Regions from separate parts of the Pseudomonas ekonensis genome, predicted to be linked through region 1. Evidence: riboswitches for the same ligand, from Rfam matches in the RefSeq annotation. Region 1 holds a riboswitch; the other holds the start of a gene.
The links. A riboswitch is a leader RNA that binds a small molecule or an ion and turns the genes downstream of it on or off. The one in region 1 is predicted to bind cobalamin.
Positions count from the first base shown of each region.

Region 2: linked by a shared signal. The riboswitch ahead of cobO (cob(I)yrinic acid a,c-diamide adenosyltransferase) and the one ahead of cobW (cobalamin biosynthesis protein CobW) in region 1 are both predicted to bind cobalamin.

Region 1 is NZ_JAHSTS010000001.1:2,090,802-2,098,658, reverse strand. Features, by position in the region: gene KVG96_RS09365 (vWA domain-containing protein) at 1-91, opposite strand, end outside; gene KVG96_RS09360 (magnesium chelatase ATPase subunit I) at 16-1,017, opposite strand; gene cobN (cobaltochelatase subunit CobN) at 1,151-4,990, opposite strand; gene cobW (cobalamin biosynthesis protein CobW) at 4,994-6,061, opposite strand; cobalamin riboswitch at 6,161-6,374, opposite strand; gene KVG96_RS09345 (2OG-Fe dioxygenase family protein) at 6,722-7,474, shown strand; gene KVG96_RS09340 (PLP-dependent aminotransferase family protein) at 7,474-7,857, shown strand, end outside.
Region 2 is NZ_JAHSTS010000002.1:767,902-775,758, forward strand. Features, by position in the region: gene KVG96_RS16460 (cobyric acid synthase) at 1-367, opposite strand, end outside; gene cobD (threonine-phosphate decarboxylase CobD) at 364-1,371, opposite strand; gene cbiB (adenosylcobinamide-phosphate synthase CbiB) at 1,364-2,272, opposite strand; gene bluB (5,6-dimethylbenzimidazole synthase) at 2,269-2,919, opposite strand; gene KVG96_RS16480 (cobyrinic acid a,c-diamide synthase CobB) at 2,916-4,283, opposite strand; gene cobO (cob(I)yrinic acid a,c-diamide adenosyltransferase) at 4,280-4,891, opposite strand; cobalamin riboswitch at 4,973-5,204, opposite strand; gene KVG96_RS16490 (hypothetical protein) at 5,371-5,955, shown strand; gene KVG96_RS16495 (PQQ-dependent sugar dehydrogenase) at 6,022-7,335, shown strand; gene KVG96_RS16500 (C40 family peptidase) at 7,463-7,857, opposite strand, start outside.

The DNA of each region.
Region 1 (7,857 bases):
ACCGGGGGCGAATGCCTAGGGCTTTTTTGGCCAGTGCGGCACTTCGCGGCGGGTGCCGGTGGCTTGCGCCGGCGCGGGCATTTCGCCCCATTGGCCCTGCCCTTCGCGGCTGTCGGCCTGGCTGTTGGCCGCAGACTGCGCCGCTGCCTGCGCAGGGGCCGAAGGGTGTTTGCGGCGGCGATGGCGCAAGGCGAATTCGGCCACCGCGTCGATGTCCTGCCCTTCGATCGCGCCGGCGCCCCGCCAGGCCGCATGGGCCCGTGCCGCCCGCAGCCAGACCAGATCCGCCCGCAAGCCATCGACGCCGGCGGCGAAGCAACGTTCGGTGATCTGCGCCAAAGCGTCATCGTCCAGCGCAATGTCCGCAAGCCTGTCGCGGGCGCTGCGGCAACGCTCGCGCAGGGCTTGCTGCTCGCCTTCCCAGTGCGCGCAGAAGCCTTCCGGGTCGCTGTCGAAGTCGAGCCGGCGACGGATGATCTGCCCGCGCTCGGCCGGAGCCGTGTGGCCGCCCAAGGCGACGTTGAGGCCGAAGCGGTCCAGCAGTTGCGGCCGCAGTTCGCCCTCTTCCGGGTTCATGGTGCCGATCAGGACGAACTTCGCCGAGTGGCGGTGGGAGATGCCGTCGCGCTCGATCAGGTTGGTGCCGCTGGCGGCCACGTCGAGCAGCAGGTCCACCAGATGGTCGGGCAACAGGTTCACTTCATCGACATACAGCACGCCGCCGTCGGCCTTGGCCAGCACGCCCGGCGAAAACTGCGCGCGGCCGTCGCTCAGGGCGGCGTCCAGGTCCAGCGTGCCCACCAGCCGCTCTTCGGTGGCGCCCAGCGGCAAGGTGACGAACTGACCGCCGTTGAGCAGGTCCGCCAGCCCCCGGGCCAGGGTGGATTTGGCCATGCCCCGCGGGCCTTCGATCAGCACGCCGCCGATCTTCGGGTCGATGGCGGTCAGGCACAGGGCCAGTTTCAGGTCATCGGCGCCGACCACGGCGGACAGGGGGAAATGGAAGGTGTCGGTCATCTATCGGTACTCAATCAGGTCGGGCCCGGGGCAACTGTAGGAGCGAGCCTGCTCGCGATCGCGGTGGAGCAGGCATCCCAAGAGGTACTGGGGAAGGCTATCGCGAGCAGGCTCGCTCCTACAGGGGTATGGGTCAGGTCTCTTCTTCTATGTCCAGCAACAGGTTCTCCAGCGCCTCGCGGTACGCGCCCGGATCCTGCCACATCCCCCGCTGCTGCGCTTCCAGCATCCGCTCGGTCATGTCCCGCAGGGCATGGGGGTTGTGCTCACGCACGAACTCGCGGGTCGAAGGATCCAGCAGATAGGCGTCGGCGAGCAAGGCGTACTGATGGTCGTCGATCAGCTGCGTGGTGGCATCGAAAGCGAACAGGTTGTCCACGGTCGCCGCCAGTTCGAACGCGCCTTTATAGCCGTGGCGCTTGACCCCGTCGATCCATTTCGGATTGGCCGCCCGGGAACGGATCACCCGGTTGAGCTCCTCCTTGAGCGTGCGGATCTTCGGCAGGTCCGGCTGGCTGTGATCGCCGTGATAGCTGGCCGCTGCCTCGCCGCGCAGGCTCTCCACCGCCGCGAGCATGCCGCCCTGGAACTGGTAGTAGTCGTTGGAGTCGAGCAGGTCGTGCTCGCGGTTGTCCTGGTTGTGCAGCACCGCCTGCACCTGGCTCAGGCGCCGGGCGAACCGCTCCCGGGCGGCGGTGCCTTCGTCGGACCCGCCGTAGGCGTAGGCCCCCCAGTTCAGGTAGACCTCGGCCAGATCCTCGCGGGTCTGCCACAGCCGCGCATCGATGGCGCCCTGCACGCCCGCGCCATAGGCGCCGGGCTTGGCGCCGAAGATCCGCCAGCCGGCCTGGCGCCGGGCGGCCTCTTCGTCCAGCCCCGACTGCACCAGCGCTTCACGTTCGGCGCGCACCTTGGCGGCCAGCGGGTTGAGGTCGTCCGGTTCGTCGAGTTCGGCCACCGCCTGCACGGCGGCGTCGAACAGGCGGATCAGGTTGGCGAAGGCATCGCGGAAGAACCCGGACACCCGCAGCGTCACGTCGACCCGGGGCCGGTCGAGCAGGCTCAGCGGCAGGATCTCGAAATCGTCCACCCGCTGGCTGCCGGTGGCCCACACCGGGCGCACGCCCATCAGCGCCATGGCCTGGGCGATGTCGTCGCCGCCGGTGCGCATGGTTGCCGTGCCCCACACTGACAGGCCGATCTGGCGCAGGTGGTCGCCGTGGTCCTGCAGATGCCGTTCAAGGATCAGGCTGGCGGACTGGAAGCCGATGCGCCACGCGGTGGTGGTCGGCAGGTTGCGCACGTCCACCGAATAGAAGTTGCGCCCGGTGGGCAGCACATCGAGGCGGCCGCGGCTCGGCGCGCCGCTGGGGCCGGCGGGCACGAAGCGGCCGTCCAGGGCATCGAGCAGGCCACGCATCTCCGCAGGGCCGCAGGCGTCCAGGCGCGGGGCGATGACCTCGCGAAGACTCGTCAGGATCTCATTGACCGGCGCCCACCGAGGTTCCTTTGGAGGTGAATCGGTTGAGCCTTCAACATTGCGTTCGACCGGTACGCCGCTGTCGCGGGCAAACCCGCCCCCACAGGGAGACGGCGTCGTCGAGGCGATCAATTGGGCGGCGAACAGCTCCAGGCGTTCGCGGGTGTCGCCGCAGGTGCGCCAAGCCTCGTCGCTGACCGCTTGCAGTTCATCCGGACGCGGCCCGGCCCACGGCTCGGCCAGCGCGCAGTCCAACGGGTCGAAACCCAGCCCGAACGCTTTGGCCAACGCCCGCAGCAGGCTCGACTGCGCGCCCTTGCCGTCGCCCCGCGGGATGCGCAGCAAGGCCAGCAACGTATCGGTGCGCAGCGGTCCGGTGGGCGACTCGCCGAACACGTGCAGGCCGTCGCGGATCTGCGATTCCTTCAGGTCGCACAGGTAGGTGTCCAGACGCGGCAGCCACACCGCCGCATCCGCATCGCTGTCGAGCGCGGCGTCCAGTTGCAGTTCGCGGTCGATCTGCGTCTCGCGCACCAGTTGCAGGATGTCGCGCTGCAGTTCGCGGGCGCGGCGCGGGTCGAGCAGTTGCGCTTCGTAGTACTCGTCCGCCAGCAACTCCAGGTTGCGCAGCGGGCCGTAGGTTTCGGCGCGGGTCAGCGGCGGCATCAGGTGGTCGATGATCACCGCCTGCGTGCGGCGCTTGGCCTGGGCGCCCTCGCCCGGGTCGTTGACGATGAACGGATAGATGTTCGGCAATGGCCCGAGCAATGCGTCCGGCCAGCACTGGTCGGACAGTCCCACGCCTTTGCCCGGCAGCCATTCGAGGTTGCCGTGCTTGCCGACGTGGATCAGTGCGTGGGCGCCGTAGGTGCGGCGCAGCCAGAAATAGAACGCGAGATAGCCGTGGGGCGGCACCAGGTCCGGGTCGTGGTACACCGCGCTCGGATCCACCTGATAGCCCCGCGCCGGCTGGATGCCGACAAAGGTCAGGCCAAAGCGCAGGCCCGCGACCATCATGCGATTGTCACGGCACATCGGGTCTTGCTGCGGCGTGCCCCAGCGCTCCAGCACCGCTGCGCGGTTGGCGTCGGGCAAGGCGTCGAACATCGCCAGGTATTCGTCCATATCCAGGCTTTGCGCGCAAGGACGCTGGTCGAGGGTGTCCAGGTCGTTGCTAACGCCGCCGCCGAGCAACCGGCGGATCAAGTCGGTGCCGCTGGCCGGGAGTTCGGCGGGCAACGGATAGCCGCTCTGGTGAAGCGCCCGGAGGATGTTCAGGGCCGCCGCCGGGGTATCCAGGCCGACGCCGTTGCCGATGCGCCCGTCCCGGGTCGGGTAGTTGGCCAGGATCAGGGCCACGCGCTTTTCGCGGTTCGGCACACGGGCCAGGTCAGCCCAGCGCCGCGCCAGTTCGGCGACGAAATCCATGCGCTCCGGTTGCGCCCGATAGCAGACGACGTCCGACTGGCTGCGCTCGCTGCGCCAGGCCAGATCCTTGAAGCTGATCGGCCGGCTGATGATCCGCCCGTCCAGCTCAGGCAAGGCGATGTGCATCGCCAGATCCCGCGGGCCCAGGCCCTGCTCGCTGGCGCGCCAGCCGGGCTCGTTGTCCTGGGCGCAGATGGCCTGGATCACCGGGATGTCGCGGCGGAACGGCCGCAGGTGCGGCGCTTCCGGGCTCGACTGGGCGAACCCGGTGGTGTTGAGGATCACGCCGGTTTCGGTTTCGTCCAGCCAGTCCTCGACCACCGTCAGGCAGCCGGGCTCCTTGAGGCTCGCCACCGCGATGGGCAACGGGTTGAGCCCAGCCGCCTGCAAGCGCTGGCAGAACACATCGATGAACGCGGTGTTGGCCGCCTGCAAATGCGAGCGGTAAAACAGCACCGCCGCCACCGGCCGGCCGGCTTGCCAATCGGCCTGCCAGTCGCCCAGGGCGGCGGTGCTTTTGTGCGGGTGATAGATCGCCGTGCGCGGCAGCGCCTGCGGCTCGCCCCAGGCGTAGGGGCGATCCAGCCAGCGGTTGGCCAGGCAACGGAAGAAGTCCAGCGCATTGCCCAGGCCGCCCTGGCGCAGGAATTGCCAGAGCCGGTCGCGGTCCTCCGCGCCGACGGTGCTCAGGCCGCTGAGCTCCGGGTCGGGCCGGTCGTCGCCCGGCACCAGGATCACCTGCACCCCGCGCCCGGCCAGTTCCACCAGGCGCTCGACGCCGTAGCGCCAATAGGCGATGCCGCCGTGCAGCGAAATCAGAATGACTTTGGCGTGGCGCAGCACTTCGTCGACGTACAGATCGACCGAGGCATGGTTCTGCACCTGCATCGGGTTGGCCAGGCGCAGGCTCGGATAGTCGTCCGGCAGCTGCTGTGCGGCTTCGGCGAGCAGCGCCAGGCTGGAATCGCCGCTGCACAGGATCACCAGCTCGGCGGGGGTCTGTCCAAGGTCGGCAATGTTGTCATCCGACACGAAACCGCCGGGCTGGGTCCTGAGCAGGTGCATGGCTTACACGCTGAGCGCGGCGCGCAGTTGCGCTTCGAGCCGGGCGGCGTCCAGTTTCTGGCCGATCAGCACCAGACGGGTGATGCGCGCCTCGTCTGCGCCCCACTGGCGGTCGAAGTGCTTGTCGAAACGGGTGCCCACGCCCTGGATCAGCAGACGCATCGGCTTGTTCGGGATCGCCGCGAAGCCCTTGACCCGCAGGATGCCGTGCTGAACCACCAGTTGGGTCAGGGCATCGAGCAGCAGGCTTTCGTCGGCTTGCGGCAGTTCGATGGAAATCGAATCGAAGGCGTCGTGATCGTGGTCGTCGTGGTCATCGCCGTCATGGTGATGATCGTGATGGCTGTGGCGACCGTCGATGTGCTCCTCGGAGCCGGCGCCCAGGCCGATCAGCACGTCCAGCGGCAGGCGGCCGTTGCTGGCTTCGACGATCTTGACCGCCGGCGGCAGCTCTTCGGCGACTTCCAGGCGCACGCGGGCCAGGTCTTCGGCGCTGGCCTGGTCGGCCTTGTTGAGGATGACCAGGTCGGCGCTGGCCAGTTGGTCGGCGAACAGCTCGTGCAGCGGCGATTCGTGGTCCAGGTTCGGGTCGAGCTTGCGCTGGGCGTCGACCTGGTCCGGGAACGCGGCGAAGGTGCCGGCGGCCACGGCCGGGCTGTCGACCACGGTGATCACCGCGTCGACGGTGCAGGCGTTGCGGATTTCCGGCCACTGGAAGGCCTGCACCAGCGGCTTGGGCAGCGCCAGGCCGGAGGTTTCGATCAGGATGTGGTCGAGGTCGCCGCGACGGGCCACCAGCTCGCGCATCACCGGGAAGAACTCTTCCTGCACCGTGCAGCACAGGCAGCCGTTGGCCAGTTCGTAGACGCGGCCGGTGGCCTCTTCTTCGGTGCAGCCGATGGTGCACTGCTTGAGGATTTCGCCGTCGATGCCCAGTTCGCCGAACTCGTTGACGATCACCGCGATGCGGCGGCCCTGGGCGTTGTCGAGCATGTGCCGCAGCAGGGTGGTCTTGCCCGAGCCGAGGAAGCCGGTGACGATGGTGACGGGGAGTTTGGCCAGTGTTTTCATCGGATGCCCTTTGGCGAGGTGGCGGGCATGCGGGACGAGAGCCGGCGACGCACTTGCGCGCCGGGAGCGTTCGCCACCGGATCACCCCGCCCGGTTGTAGTGAGAATCTGTGTCGAGGCAGGTCTCCTGGCTGACGGCGCGCCGGCCTCGGGGCCTGGCATCCGCTGCGCCTTCCCGCGGGCCTGTTGAAGCAGGCTTGCAGTGGCATGGCAGCGAACAACACCGTTCACAGTTGCGGGGGCAGCCGCGGCTTGGACCGCGTTCCCTTCTTAGCTTCGGCAGCCGCCGAAGAACCTCGAAAGCGCAAGGCTACGCATGGTCGGCAGGCGGGTCAATGTCTGGTGCATTATCGTTATATGGACTTCATTTATTCATATATTGGTCGCGACCTTTTCTCATTTGAAAAGTTCAACGTAAGTTATTTCCTACAAGTTCACAAAACAGAAACTTTTCCTACACCCCGCTTTCCCTCGGACTAGAGCGTCCGAACAGCAGAATTACATATCTTTACAAAAACAGAATTGATAATTCAAAACAGGAAATGAACCATGAAGCCACATAAGGAATATGTATTACATAAGAAAGGAATTCTTGCATGCCTGATTATCGTCAGTGTCCGCGCCTGTCTATTCCTCTGAAACCCGCCTGCGTGCCTGCGCCATGAGCGCCGGTAGCGCCATCGGGCATCCGGGCAGTGCCGTGCTGTTCGAACTGTCCGAGCGGCTGCGCAACGACCATTACGCCGACAGCGCCGTTTTTCCGGCGGCGCAGGTGGCGTCTTTGGGCCGCGAAGCGTGCCGCGCCTTCGACCGCACCTGGGACAACCTGCCGCCGGACACCTACCTGAACGCAGAGAACGGCCGCCGCGAGCGGCGCATCTGCAAGTTCGAGTACCGCCAGCGGGAACGCCACTGGACGCCCCTCGACGACTGCCATTTCTTCCAGGCCCAGGCCCATAACCCGCTGCTGGGCGGCGTCCAGCGCACCTATGCGCACAGCGAGCCGGCCTTCACCGCATCGCCCGTGCTGCGCAGCCTGCTGGCGGCGGACCTGGCGCTGATGGACCTGGCGGTCGGCCACCGCGACTGGCTGGTGACCTGCCATCAGTTCCGCATCCTGTGCGACGAATCCCGCGACGGCCAGGCCACCCCCGAAGGCCGTCACCGCGACGGCCACGATTTCGTCTTTCAGCACCTGATCCAGCGCCAGCACGTCATCGGCGGCGAAAGCCGGATATTCAATGAAAACGGCGACAATGTTTTCAGCGCAACTTTGACGAACTACCTGGAAACCGTCGTATTGAATGACCGAATACTTCTGCATGAAGTTTCCCCACTGCAGAAGTTAGGCATTAGTTCAAATCGCAGCACTCGCGACATGTTGATCATCGACTTCGACCTGGCGGATTACTAATGAACCATTCAACTTATGCAGTGCCCTCCGTCGCGCCCAGCGCGCACAGTTTCATTATCGAACAGTTCGAAGAGGCATTGGCGCGCCGAACTTCGACAGTGTCCCTGACCGCCAATGAAAATGTGCTGTCCGACACGGCCCGGGCATTGGGGCAAAACCGCCATTACGACCGTTACCTGTTCAACGTCCGGCCGATCGCCGGCCAGCGCTACGCCGCCGAGTTCGGCGGGATGCAGGTCGAGCACTTTCCGGAGGTCGAAACGCTGAAGGCGCTCGCGACCCGGGCCGCGCAGACGATGTTCAACGCCGAGTTCGTCGAGTACCGCGTGCTGTCCGGCGTCCATTGCACCTTGAGCGTGCTGGCGGCGCTGAGCGTGCCGGGG
Region 2 (7,857 bases), on a different contig from region 1:
CGACGAGCCGTTCGTGGGAGGCCAGCACCGCTTGCATGGCGATGGCCTTGTAGTCGTGATAGGCCACGGCATTCATGGTGGTGACGGCGCGCCCGTGGATGATCACCTGGGCGCCGGTGTCGCTGTTGGGCTTGAGCAGCACCGGGTTCATGTCGGTGTGCGGTTCCAGGTGCGAAGCCTGGGCCTGCACCGCCTGGGCGCGGCCGATCTCGCCGCCGTCGGCGGTCACCGCGCTGTTGAGCGCCATGTTCTGCGGCTTGAACGGCACCACCGCCACGCCCTGGCGGGTCGCCCAGCGGCACAATGCGGTCACCAGCGTGCTTTTGCCGGCATCGGATGTGGTGCCCTGCACCATGAGCGTGGTCATGCCGGCGTATCCATCGGGTGTTCCTTGGCGAACGCCTGCAAGGCCTGTTCGAGCCGTGCCTCGTCGGCGGCGTCGGCGGGCAGTCCGAACCGCAGGCTGCTGTTGTGGGTGAAGAGGCGCAGCAGGATGCCGCGCCGGGCCATGAACTCATGCAGCGCGGCCGCTTGCTCGGTGATCAGCCACTGGAACAGGGCACAGCCGCCGTGGGGTTTGAAGCCGTAGCGCTCCAGCAGCGCGGCCAGCCGTTCGCTGGCCTCGTCGCTGCGGATGCGCTGGCGGGTGTGGCCTTCGGTGTCCAGCAGGCACGCCTGGCCCAGCACCCGGGTCGGCCCGCTGACCGCCCAAGGGCCGACCTGTTCGGCCAACAGCCTGAGCAGTTTGCGCTCGGCCAGGACAAAACCCAGCCGCACCCCGGCGAGGCCAAAGAACTTGCCGAACGAACGCAGCACGATCAGGCCGACCTGATGGGCATGGGGCGCCAGGCTCAACTGGGGGGCGTTGTCCATGAACGCTTCGTCGACCACCAGCCAGCCGCCCCGCTGGGCCAGCCTGGCGTGCCAGTCGAGCAGCCGCGCCGGGGTCAGGCTCAACCCGGTGGGGTTGTTCGGGTTGACCACCACCAGCACATCGAGGCTGTCGAGAAAGAAATCGACTTCCTGCTCCAGCACCTCGCGCACGATGTAGCCGCTGCGGCGCCAGGCCTCGGCGTGCTCGGCGTAGCATGGCGACAGCACGCCGACCTTGCCGGCCCGACGCAGGCGCGGCAGCAGCTGGATGGCCATCTGCGAGCCGGCCACCGGCAGCACGTGCGCGGCGCCGTAGTAATCGCACGCGGCCTGCTCCAGGCCGTCGTCGGTTTCCGGCAGGCGGGCCCAGGCCCGCAGCGGAATGTCCGGCACCGCAAACGGCCACGGCGCAAGGCCCGTGGACAGGTCGAGCCAGTCCGGCTCGGCGATGCCGTACTCGATCGCCGCCCTGCGCAACCGGCCGCCGTGCTCAAGCATAGAATTCAGCCCCCACGCAAAGGATCAGCAGCCACAACCATACCCCGCGCTGCACCAATTGCCAGCCACGGTCGATGGAATCGGCATCCGCCGGCACACCCTCGCCCAACTGAGGGCGCTCGTGCAGTTCGCCGTGATAGACCGCAGGGCCGCCCAGTTCCACACCCAGCGCACCGGCGCCGGCGGCCATGACGGGGCCGGCGTTGGGGCTGTCCCACTTCGGGCCTTGGGTACGCCAGCACTTGAGGGCCAGGCGAGTCTTGCCCAACAGTGCGTAGGTCAACGCCACCAGCCGCGCGGGAATGTAGTTGAGCACGTCGTCGATTTTCGCCGCCGCCCAGCCGAAGCGCTCGAAGCGTTCGTTGCGGTAGCCCCACATGGCGTCGAGGGTGTTGCTCAAGCGATAGAGCACGACACCCGGCGCGCCGGCCACGGCAAACCAGAACAACGCGGCGAACACGGCGTCGCTGCCGTTCTCCAGCACCGATTCGGTGGCGGCGCGGGCGACGGCGGTGCTGTCCAGCTCGCTGGTCTGGCGGCTGACCAGATACCCGACGCGTTTGCGCGCCTCCTCCAGGTCATCGCTGCGCAAGGCCTTGGCCACCGGCCCGACGTGCTCGCCGAGGCTGCGCATGCCGAGGGCGCAATACAGCGCGAGGATCTCCACGACCCAGCCCACGTAGGGCGCCCACGACAGCGCCGTGGCCAAAATCGTCAGCGGCAGCACCACGATCACCCACGCCGTCACGCCATGGCTGCGCCAGCCACGGCCTGCGGCATTGAAGCGTTGTTCGACGCGTCCGGCGAAACGGCCGAACGCCACCAGCGGATGCCAGCGTTTCGGTTCACCCAGCAGCGCATCCAGCGCCACGGCGGCGACACTCAACAACGCGACACTCATTGATTCACTCCCCATTGGTTTTCGTACAGCAGCTCATCGAGCGGACGCGCCTGCGCCCACCCGTCGAGCACCAGCATCGGCGCCGGATAGAATTTCTTGACCGGCCCCAGGCACAGCACCGCCAACGGCTTGGCCCCCGCCGGCAGGTTGAGCAGGTCGGCCAGGGCCTGGGGCTCGAACAGCGACACCCAGCCCATGCCCAGCCCCTCGGCGCGGGCGGCCAGCCACAGGTTCTGGATCGCGCAGGACAGCGACGCCAAGTCCATTTCCGGCAGCGTGCGGCGGCCGAAGATGTGCCGTTCGCGGTCGTCCCCCAACGCGGCCACCAGCACTTCGGCGCAGTCGCCGATGCCTTCGACCTTGAGCTTCATGAACTCGTCGCTGCGCTCGCCGAGGGCTTGGGCGGTGCGCACCCGCTCTTCTTCCACCAGGTTCTGGATCCGGCCGCGCAAGGTGCGATCGCTGATGCGGATGAAGCGCCACGGCTGCATCAGCCCGACGCTGGGCGCCTGATGGGCGGCCTCCAGCAGGCGGCGCAGCAGTTCGGGCTCGACCGTGCCGCCCGTGAAGTGGCGCATGTCGCGGCGTTCGGCGATGGCGCGGTAGACGGCTTCGCGTTCGGCCGGGGTGTAGGCGTTGTCGCTCATGGCCGCTGCGCGAGCAGGCTCGCTCCCACTGCGGATCGCGGTTCGTCAGGGACGGCCGCGGCCTGGCGGCCGGGCGCCAGCAACGCGGCGATCGCCGACGGATTGGACGGGAAGTAAAAGTGCACGTAGGACGCGGTCATCCGCCCTTCCCGGTACACGGCCTCGGCACCGCGCCCGCCGTTGGGGCTCAGGCCACGGGCGATGGGCGTCAGCCCGGTGGTGGTCAGGGAATGGTGGTAGGTGTGGCCGCGCAGCGTGCCTTCCGGCAGTTCGACGGCCTGCAGGGCCAGCGCCGCCAGACGCTTCTGCATCACCGCATCGCCGCTGAGCAGGCCGGCCAGTTCGGCGCGGGTGCCGCTGACGTCGGTCAGCGAGTCGAGCAGATAGAGCATGCCGCCGCATTCGGCGAGCAGCGGCTTGCCGGCGGCATGATGGGCGCGGATCGCCTCCAGCATCGGTGTGTTCTGCGCCAGCGCCTCGTGGTGCAGTTCGGGGTAGCCGCCCGGCAGATAGAGGCTGTCGGCGTCCGGCAGCGCCGCATCGCGGATCGGCGAGAAGAAGCGCAGCTCGGCGCCCATCGCCCGCAGCAGATCGAGGCTGGCGCCGTAAGTGAAGGCAAACGCCTCGTCCCGGGCGACGGCAATCCGCACGCCTTGCAGCAGGGGCTCGACCTCCAGCGGCTCGGGGGCGGCGAATTCGACCGGCGGCGGCAGCGCGACCTCGCAGCTGTCCGCCAGGGCCTGCGCAGCGGCGTCGAGGCGCAGGTCCAGGTCATTGAGCTCGCTGGCCTGCACCAGGCCCAGATGACGGCTCGGCAGCTCGATCCCGGTTTCCCGGGACAGCGCGCCGTACCAGCGCAGGCCTTCGGTGAGGCTGCCCTCCAGCAATTGCGCATGGCGCACGGTGCCGACGCGGTTGGCCAGCACCCCGGCGAACGGCAGGTCCGGCTGATAGCGCGCCAGGCCCAGGGCCAGCGCACCGAAGGTCTGGGCCATGGCGGTGCCGTCGATCACGCCCAGCACCGGCACACCGAAATGCCGCGCCAGGTCGGCGCTGGACGGCGTGCCGTCGAACAGGCCCATGACGCCTTCGATCAGGATCAGATCCGCTTCGGCGGCGGCTTCCCACAACAGGCGGCGGCTTTCCTGCTCGCCGACCATCCACATGTCCAACTGGTAGACCGGCGCACCGCTGGCGCGCTCGAGGATCATCGGGTCGAGAAAGTCCGGGCCGCACTTGAACACCCGCACCTTGCGCCCGTGATTGCGGTGCAGGCGGGCCAGCGCGGCGGTGACGGTGGTCTTGCCCTGGCCCGAGGCCGGCGCTGCGATCAGCACCGCCGGGCAGTGACGAGACTGGTTCAAAGTTCGACGCCTTTCTGCGCTTTGATCCCGGCCTGGAAGGCGTGCTTGACCATGCCCATCTCCGTGACGGTATCGGCCATCTCGATCATTTCCGGCTTGGCCGCGCGCCCCGTGACCACCACGTGCTGCATCGACGGACGGGCCTGCAGATCGCTGAGCACCTGGTCGAGGTCAAGGTAGCCGTGCTTGAGGGCGATGTTCAGTTCGTCGAGCACCACCAGCCCGATGGACGGATCGCGCAGCATCTGCCGGGAGACCTCCCACGCGGCTTCGGCGGCGGCGATGTCGCGCTGACGGTCCTGGGTTTCCCAGGTGAAACCTTCGCCCATCACATGAAAACGCACCTGCTCGGGGAATCGGCGAAAAAACAGTTCCTCGCCCGTGCTGTTGCGGCCCTTGATGAACTGCACCACGCCGCACTGCATGCCGTGGCCCATGGCGCGGGCAAGCATGCCGAACGCCGAGCTGCTCTTGCCCTTGCCGTTGCCGGTGAGCACCAGCAACAGGCCGCATTCGTTCGGCGAATTGGCGATGCGCTCGTCGATCACGGCTTTTTTGCGCTGCATGCGCGCCAGGTGGCGCTCGTCACGCTCGGTGGTGTCAGTCATGGGGGAGCTCTCCGTTGAGGCTGGGTAACGGCGGGCGGGCACAAGAATAGACGGCGGCAAGCCTGGCATCGCCCACCGTGATGCCGTTGGATGGATCAGGCCGGTCTCCGGGCTCATGAGCGGCGCAAGGCCAGGCTGCGCGCCTTCCCGCGTCTTCGGACGCAGTGGCATCAGGCACAGCTTTCACTCATTTACCGTTGCGGGGGCAGCGCCGGGATCGCGGTCGCTCCACTGTGGACATGCGACCCTCACCGGCTTCCCTGTTTCACTCTGTCGACAGCCGCCACAGAGCACCTGAAACAAGCCGCGAAGGTTAGAGGGTTGGGGGTGGAGCGTCAAATGAAGCGGGGCTGCGGCGACGAAAAAATGCCGCCGATCAATTAACTGACGCCAATCTTGTGCCACACTGCCATGAGTGATATCAAAGAGCCATGCTTTTTGACTGCAGAGAGCACATCACAATAACAAGGGAGAGCACCATGCAAGGCATGATCATCAGCAATCCGCGGCTGGAATTCCTGCGCCCGGTGCTGGAACGCTGGTTTGACTGTATCGACCGCTACAACACCGTGCGCGGCGACAACGACACCCCCTACTGGCACGACGAAAAGGCCAACCTGGGCCTGCTCTCCGCCGCCGCGTGGATGGCCGAGCTGGTGACGCTGCGCGACACCGCCACCCGCAAGCAGAACGAGGACGGCGAACGCAACGCCCGCGCCGACCTGTTCCTGGCCGGCACCGACGACCGTGCCTACATCCAGGCCACCCAGCGCTGGCCCCGGGTCAACAGCCTCAACCTGACCCAGGCGCTGCACGACATCACCAGCGACGCCAAGCGCATCAGCTACGCCAGCGACCTCAAGCTCGGCTGCCTGTTCGTTTCGCCGCAGAAGGCCCAGCACAGCGCCAGCCCCGAAGAGCTTCAGGACATGGTCGACGACCTGCAGAAGGAACACACCTGTGCCGTGGCCTGGTACTTCCCTTACGCCTACCGCAAATTGCGCAGCGAAGCGGGCAACTACCACCCCGGCATCGCCGTGCTGTTCAAGGAGGCCCGCGGCTGAGCGCTTGAACCATCGGGGTCGCCCATGCCTCTATGATTGGGAATGCATTCATAGGGAAGACAAGCAATGCGCAAGCCCCCGTTCATTTTCGTCATCGCGGTTGCCGCAGGCCTTGCCGCCTGCGGCGAAACCTCAAGCCTGCAAGTCTCCGACGGCACCGGCCCGTCGCCCAAACTGCCCGAACCGAACAAGACCCTGATCCCGACGGTGCACATCGCCCCGGCGGTGGGCTGGCCGAGCGGCGCCAAACCGACGCCGGCGGCAGGCACCCGGGTGGCGGCGTTCGCCGAAAACCTCGACCACCCGCGCTGGCTCTACGTGCTGCCCAACGGCGACGTGCTGGTGGCGGAGACCAACGCTCCGCCCAAACCCGATGACGGCAGCGGCCTGAAGGGCTGGATCACCAAAAAGGTCATGGGCCGCGCCGGCGCCGGCGTGCCGAGCGCGAACCGCATCACCCTGCTGCGCGACGCCGATCATGACGGCGTGGCGGAAACCCGCACGGTCTTCCTGCAAAACCTCAACTCGCCGTTCGGCATGACCCTGGTCGGCAACGACCTGTATGTCGCCGACACCGATCGCCTGCTGCGCTTTGACTACGAACCCGGCGCGACCGAAATCAAGTCGCAACCGATCAAAGTCACCGACCTGCCCGGCGGCACGCTGAACCACCACTGGACGAAGAACGTCATCGCCAGCCAGGACGGCAGCAAGCTCTACGTCACCGTCGGTTCGAACAGCAACGTCGGCGAAAACGGCCTGGATCAGGAACAAGGCCGGGCTGCCATCTGGGAGGTGGACCGCGCCACGGGCAACCACCGCATCTTCGCTTCGGGCATCCGCAACCCCAATGGCCTGGCTTGGGAACCGCGAACCGGCGCCTTGTGGACGGCCGTCAACGAGCGCGACGAAATTGGCAGCGACCTGGTGCCCGACTACATCACCTCAGTCATGGACGGCGGCTTCTATGGCTGGCCGTTCAGCTACTACGGTCAGCACGTCGACGTGCGCGTGCAGCCGCAGAACATGGATCTGGTGGCGAAGGCCATCGCCCCTGACTACGCCGTCGGCCCCCACACCGCTTCGCTGGGCCTGGCCTTCGCCGAAGGCAACCGACTGCCGGCGGCATTCAAGGAAGGAGCGTTCATCGGACAGCACGGCTCATGGAACCGCAAGCCCCTCAGCGGCTACAAGGTGATCTTCGTTCCGTTCGCCAACGGCAAGCCGAACGGCGCACCGGTGGATGTGCTGACCGGATTCCTCGACAAGGACGAGAACGCCATGGGCCGCCCGGTGGGCGTGGCGGTCGACCGGCAAGGCGGCCTGCTGGTGGCCGACGACGTGGGGAACAAAGTGTGGCGCGTGTCTGCGGCCCGGTGAATCTCCGAGACCCCAAAAACCACTGTAGGAGCGAGCCTGCTCGCGATGGCGGTCTGTCAGCTGACCTGGAAGTCGGCTGGGCGGACACCATCGCGAGCAGGCTCGCTCCTACAGGTCGTCTTGGCGGCTAAGGGTTGTGCGCCAGGTGCTCCGGCTGCAGGACGCGCTTGGCGCTCAGGTACGCCTTCTGCCAATAGGCCTTGGACAAGCTGTCCAGCTTCACCGTGCCGCCGGTGGCCGGCGCATGGACGAAGCGCCCTTCCCCGACATAGATCCCCGCATGGCTGACCTGGGAGCCGCCGTTGGTGGCGAAGAAAATCAGGTCGCCGGTCTGCAGCCCTTCCTTGCCGACGTTCGGCGCCTGCATCACGATCATCTCCCGCGTGGAACGCGGCAAGGAGATGCCGGCGGCGTCGCGGTAGACGAAGCCGATCAGGCCACTGCAATCGAAGCCCGAGTCCGGCGTGTTGCCGCCCCAGCGATAAGGCGTGCCGACCAGGCCGAGCGCGCGGAACAGCACGT